Linked DNA regions of Roseateles amylovorans. The protein of the gene in region 2 binds, or shares a complex with, the protein of the main gene of each other region. Links are inferred from orthologs where the notes say so. Each region holds a gene or a part of one and is shown on either strand. Other genes may lie near its edges. The genes, in order: groL and metK.

What was found.
Region 1: the proteins of metK (region 2) and groL are in contact, whole or in part, in a cryo-EM structure (PDB 8P4O), measured with the Escherichia coli proteins. The link is inferred for Roseateles amylovorans from one-to-one orthologs.

The regions. Positions count from the first base shown.
Region 1 is NZ_CP104562.2:1,265,769-1,268,985, forward strand. The notes cover bases 196-3,094. They hold groL (chaperonin GroEL), read right to left. Parts: upstream 2,515-3,094; coding sequence 877-2,514; downstream 196-876. Other genes in these bases: N4261_RS05490 (DUF1631 domain-containing protein), read right to left, coding at 196-661; groES (co-chaperone GroES), read right to left, coding at 2,697-2,987. In the rest of the region: more of N4261_RS05490, read right to left, coding at 1-195; N4261_RS05505 (H-NS histone family protein), read right to left, coding at 3,197-3,217.
Region 2 is NZ_CP104562.2:823,329-826,526, forward strand. What follows is about bases 135-3,014. They hold metK (methionine adenosyltransferase), read right to left. Parts: upstream 2,224-3,014; coding sequence 1,045-2,223; downstream 135-1,044. Other genes in these bases: N4261_RS03605 (GGDEF domain-containing response regulator), read right to left, coding at 135-931; N4261_RS03615 (LpxL/LpxP family acyltransferase), read left to right, coding at 2,380-3,014. Outside these bases: more of N4261_RS03605, read right to left, coding at 1-134; more of N4261_RS03615, read left to right, coding at 3,015-3,198. UniProt on the Escherichia coli protein: Catalyzes the formation of S-adenosylmethionine (AdoMet) from methionine and ATP.

The DNA.
Region 1 (3,217 bases), 440 kb from region 2 along the record:
GGGCATGGCTGGCGGCCTTGAACTGCCGCATCCGCAGGTCGGACTCCTTCAGCGCCGAACCGTGGCTCTCCAGCATGCCGCTGAGCTGGGCCTCGCGCAGTTCCCGGCACAGCAGCGAGAAGATCGGTTGCAGGTTGCGCGCCAGCGGATGGGCGGCGATGCGCATCACCGCGTAGCGGCCCTCGGCGTCCAGATCCGCGCCTTCCAAGGCACGGGCCAGGGCATGGGCAAAGATCGCTGCGCGCAACGGGTTGTCGTTCTTCAGCGGACGGGCGATGCCGCGAAGGGCGGCAAAGAAGTTGCCGAGCTGATGCAACTCCGCCCGGCTTTGCTCTTCAATGGCCGAGATCACGCTGGCGATGGCCACATCCTTGAGCGCCTGACTCTCGTCGACCAGACTCAGCATGTCGGGGCTGCCGGCACGGCGGTCGCGATGCAGCGGATCGCCGCCGTCGCGCGAGACACGCAGCAGCAGGTTCAGGGAGCCTTCGAGGTCGGGACCGAACTGGGCTCGCCGCTTCGACCAGCCGGCCAGCAAGGCATGGTGTTCCAGACGGCTCTTGAGCTCGTCCTGGATGCCGTTGAACACCGCATGGGCCAGGGTGGGCACATGGGCCAGGGTCTCGTCGACCAGGGATTGAAGCGTAGGCGCTTGATGCATCTTGAGATTCAATTTACGCCTGCATTATGTGCGTCCCTGGATGCGGCGGCACCCCCGCCCCGGTGGGTGGAGCCCACCGCGAACAGGGTGGAGGTCTGCCGAGGGCGCGAAGTCGGTCGCGGGACAACGAAAAAGGGGCCGCTTTCGCGGCCCCTTCATGTCTCATGTCGAGGGCTGTGGAGCACTGGAGCGCGCTCTTCAGCCCCGGCGCGACATTACATGTCCATGCCCATGCCGCCCATGCCGCCCGGCATGGCCGGACCGGCGGACTCGTCCTTCGGCGATTCGGCGACCATGCACTCGGTCGTCAGCATCAGCGAAGCCACCGACGCGGCGTTCTGCAGCGCGGTACGGGTCACCTTGGTCGGATCCAGGATGCCCATCTCGATCATGTCGCCGTAGGTGCCGTTGGCCGCGTTGTAGCCGTGGTTGCCCTTGCCGGCCAGCACGGTGTTGACGACGACCGAGCTTTCTTCGCCGGCGTTGTAGACGATCTCGCGCAGCGGGGCTTCGATGGCCTTCAGGATCAGCTTGATGCCGGCGTCCTGGTCGGCGTTGTCGCCCTTGATCTCGCCAGCCGCTTGACGGGCACGCAGCAGGGCCACGCCGCCACCGGCGACGATGCCTTCTTCAACGGCAGCACGGGTCGCGTGCAGCGCGTCTTCCACGCGGGCCTTCTTTTCCTTCATCTCGACTTCGGTGGCAGCACCGACCTTGATGACGGCCACACCGCCGGCCAGCTTGGCCACGCGCTCTTGCAGCTTCTCGCGGTCGTAGTCGCTGGTGGCTTCCTCGATCTGCACGCGGATCTGCTTCACGCGGGCTTCGATGTCGCCGGCAGCGCCGTTGCCGTCGATGATGGTGGTGTTTTCCTTGCCCACTTCGACGCGCTTGGCTTGACCCAGGTCAGCCAGCGTGACCTTCTCGAGCGACAGGCCCACTTCCTCGGCGATCACCTTGCCGCCGGTCAGGATGGCGATGTCTTCCAGCATGGCCTTGCGACGGTCGCCGAAACCAGGCGCCTTCACAGCCACCACCTTCAGGATGCCGCGGATGGTGTTGACCACCAGGGTCGCCAGCGCTTCGCCGTCGACTTCCTCGGCGATGATCAGCAGCGGACGGCCGGCCTTGGCCACGGCTTCCAGCGTCGGCAGCAGGTCACGGATGTTGCTGACCTTCTTGTCGTAGAGCAGGACAAACGGGTTGTCCAGGATCGCCGACTGCTTTTCCGGGTTGTTGATGAAGTACGGCGACAGGTAGCCGCGGTCGAACTGCATGCCTTCGACGATGTCGAGCTCGTTGTCCAGGCTCTTGCCGTCTTCGACGGTGATCACGCCTTCCTTGCCGACCTTGTCCATCGCCTTGGCGATGATCTCGCCGACATCAGCGTCGCTGTTGGCGGAGATGGTGCCGACCTGGGCGATTTCCTTGGACGTGGTGGTGGCGCGCGAGGCGTTCTTCAGCTGCACGACCAGGGCCGAGACGGCCTTGTCGATGCCGCGCTTCAGGTCCATCGGGTTCATGCCGGCGGCCACGTACTTCATGCCTTCGCGCACGATGGCCTGGGCCAGCACGGTGGCGGTGGTGGTGCCGTCACCCGCGTTGTCCGAGGTCTTGGAAGCGACTTCCTTGACCATCTGGGCGCCCATGTTCTGCAGCTTGTCCTTGAGCTCGATCTCCTTGGCGACCGAGACACCGTCCTTGGTGACGGTGGGGGCGCCGAACGAGCGCTCGAGCACCACATTACGGCCCTTGGGGCCCAGCGTGACCTTGACCGCGTTGGCCAGGATGTTCACGCCTTCGACCATGCGAGCACGCGCTTCGCCGCCGAAGACAACGTCTTTTGCTGCCATATTGAATTCTCCGAATCAGTATTGGGTAGTTCAGCCCCACCCGACCTCACGCGCACTGGGCGTGAGGTCCGGTGTGGCGAGCGGTTCGCCGACCGGGCGCAACGCGCTGGGTGACGCGATCGACCCGAAGGTCGCCCTGTTCACCCGCGCTGCCCGACGACGCGGCCAACCGCGCTGTCGCCTTACTTGGCGATCACGGCGAAGAGGTCTTCTTCGCGCATGACGAGCAGTTCTTCGCCGTCGACCTTGACCGACTGGCCGCTGTACTTGCCGAACAGGACGCGATCGCCCACGGCGACGTTCAGGGCAATGAACTCACCCTTGTCATTGCGCTTGCCCGGGCCGACGGCCAGCACTTCACCCTGGTCGGGCTTTTCGGCGGCGTTGTCGGGGATGACGATGCCGGAGGCCGTCTTGGTTTCGTTTTCCAGGCGCTTGACGATCACGCGATCGTGAAGAGGACGCAGTTTCATCTGATCTCCTTGACTCTGTCGGACTTGATTCCTGGGCCCGCAGGGCAGTCATGCATGCCAGGCATGCATCGGCACCGCCGACCCATCACAAGAAATTGGCCCCGAGACCGAAGTCCGGGGCTGTTAGCACTCAACGATTGCGAGTGCTAGCAGCAACGGATTATAGGGACGGCTTGTGACGTTTCAAGGGTGGGGACCTGTTTTGACCCTCAGGTCGCATCGACCTTGAA
Region 2 (3,198 bases):
ACTTGGCGTTGTAGAGCGCGTCATCCGCCCGCAGGATCAGGCCTTCGGCGCTGGTGCTTTCATCCGGCAGGCAGGTGGTGATGCCGCCGCTGAGGGTGATGCTGGCGCCGGTCGGGGAATCCGGATGCGGAATCGCCGCCAGCTCGATGGTGCGGATCAGCGCCCGGGCATAAGTCATCGCACCGGAGCGTGGCGTGTTGGGCAGCACCAGCGCGAATTCCTCGCCGCCGTAGCGGCCGGCGCAGTCGCTCGGGCGGCGGCAGGTTTCCTTCAGCAACTGCGCCACGCGGCGCAGGCAGGCATCACCGGCCACATGGCCGGCGGTGTCGTTGTAGCGTTTGAAGTGGTCCACATCGCACAGCACCAGGGTCAGCGGCTTGGCCTCGCGGCGGGCGAGTTCCAGCTCCTGCTGCAGCCGGGCATCGAGCGCGCGGCGGTTCATCAGCCCGGTGAGGGCGTCGACGGTGGAGAGCTTCTCCAGCTGCGCATTGGCGGTGCGCAGCTCTTCGGACATCTTCACCAGCCGCTGCCGCATCTGGGCCAGACGCTGCATGGCCCGCAGCTTGGCATGCAGGATCATCGGCGAGACCGGCTTGACGAGGTAGTCGTCCCCGCCGGATTCGATGCCCTTCCAGACATCCGCCGCCTGGTTGAACTGGGACAGGAAGATGATCGGCGTCCAGCCGCCGGGCTCGGCCGCGCGCATTTCGCGGGCGGTCCAGTAGCCGTCCTGGCCCGGCATTTCCACATCCATCAGCACGATGTCGGGCCGATAGCGGCGGAACAGCTCCAGCGCCCAGGAAGCGCTGTCGGCTTCCAGCACCCGATGGCCGACCCGGTCCAGTTCGGCGGTCAAGGCCACGCGGGTGGCGCTCTGGTCGTCGACGATCAGGATGGTCAGCGGCGCGGGTGTGGAGGGCGTCGGGCTCATCCCGCGATTGTGCCGGGGCCACAATGAAACGGGCCGCCAGAGGCGGCCCGGAGTGGGGGGGAAGTCGCGGTGCTTCGTGGCAAAACACCGGGCCTGCGCAGCAGGCGACGAACTTACAGCCCGGCGGCGGCGCGCAGCGCCTTCGCCTTGTCGGTGCGCTCCCACGAAAACTCGGGCTCTTCACGACCGAAGTGACCGTAGGCCGCCGTCTTCGTGTAGATCGGACGCAGCAGATCCAGCATCTGGATGATGCCCTTCGGACGCAGGTCGAAGTGCTCGTTGACCAGCGCGGCGATCTGCTCGTCGGGGATGACACCGGTGCCTTCCGTGTAGACCGTCACATTCATCGGACGGGCCACGCCGATCGCATAGGCGACCTGGATCTGGCACTGGCGCGCCAAGCCGGCGGCCACGATGTTCTTGGCCACATAGCGGGCGGCGTAGGCGGCAGAGCGGTCCACCTTCGTCGGATCCTTGCCCGAGAACGCGCCACCGCCGTGCGGGCAGGCGCCGCCGTAGGTGTCGACGATGATCTTGCGACCGGTCAGGCCGCAATCGCCCTGCGGGCCGCCGATGACGAAACGACCGGTCGGGTTGACCAGGTATTTCGTGTCCTGCAGCCATTCCTTGGGCAGCACCGGCTTGATGATTTCCTCGATGACCGCCTCGTAGAACTCCGGCTTCATCTTGTCGCCCAACGACATCTCGGGCGCATGCTGGGTGGACAGCACCACGGTGTCCACGCTGTGCGGCTTGCCGTTGACGTAGCGCATCGTCACCTGGCTCTTGGCGTCCGGCCGGAGGAACGGCAGGCGGCCGTCCTTGCGCAACTGGGCCTGGCGCTCCACCAGCCGGTGGGCGTAATAGATGGGCGCCGGCATCAGTTCCGGCGTCTCGTCGCAGGCGTAGCCGAACATCAGGCCCTGGTCGCCGGCGCCGGTGTTGAGGTGGTCGTCGGACGCCTGGTCCACGCCCTGGGCGATGTCGTTGCTCTGCTTGTCGTAGGCCACCAGGACGGCGCAGCCCTTGTAGTCGATGCCGTACTCGGTGTTGTCGTAGCCGATGCGCTTGATGGTGTCCCGTGCGACCTGGATGTAATCCACATGCGCGTTGGTCGTGATCTCGCCGGCGAGGACGACCAGGCCGGTGTTGCACAGGGTCTCGGCGGCCACGCGGGAGCGGGGGTCCTGCGCGAGGATGGCATCAAGGATGGCGTCGGAGATCTGGTCGGCCACTTTATCGGGGTGGCCCTCAGAGACGGATTCCGAGGTGAAGAGGAAATCGCTTGCCAATTTAAACTCCTGTGTTCAGTCGTCGGCGTTGCCGTGCTGAGGAGTCAGGCGGCGAACGCTTTAGCGGGATTTATGAGTCGCCCCGCAAGTTGTCCAAATTAACTCGGCGACGAATTCATTATAGAAAAGAAGAAGGCGAAAGGCTGGGCAAGGTAGATGGGAAAACTAGCGACGCATGCAGCGATCGGACTCTTGTGGCTTTTGCACTGGTTGCCGCTGCGCTGGCTGGCCGCATTGGGCTGGGGATTGGGTGGGCTGCTCCACCGCGTGGCGGGCTCGCGGCGCCGGGTGGCGCTGCGCAACGTCGAGCTGTGCTTTCCGGACATGGCCGCGCCCGCCCGCGAGGCGCTGGTTCGGGAGCACTTCGGCTGGCTGGGCCGCAGCCTGCTGGAGCGCGGCCTGTTGTGGTTCGCCTCCGCCGAGCGGCTGCAGCGGCTCATGCGCATCGAGGGCAACATCAAGCTGTCCGAACAGGTGGACCGCCCGGTGATGTGGCTGATGCCGCACTTCGTGGGCCTGGACTGGATCGGCCCGGCGCTGATGCTCAACCAGTCGCGTCCCGGCGCCAGCATCTACCAGCGCCAGAGCAACCCGGTGGTGGACGACCGCCTGCGGCATGCGCGCTCGCGCTTCGGCGTGACCAAGCTGGTGGACCGGCATGAAGGCGTGCGCAGCGTGCTGCGCCACATCCGGGACGGCTACAGCTTCCTGAATCTGCCGGACATGGACTTCGGTCCCAAGGATTCCGCCTTCATCCCGTTCTTCGGCGTGCCGGCCAACACCCTGCTGGCACCGGCCAAGATCGCGCAGACGATGAAGATGGTGGTCCAGCCGGTGGTGGTGACCATGCTGCCCAAGGGCGAGGGCATTCTTGTGCGCGCCCATGACCCGCTGCCAGGCTACCCCAGCGGCGACCTGGAAGCGGACGCGCGCCATTTCCATCAGTGGCTGGAAGCCCGGATCCTGGAGAACCCC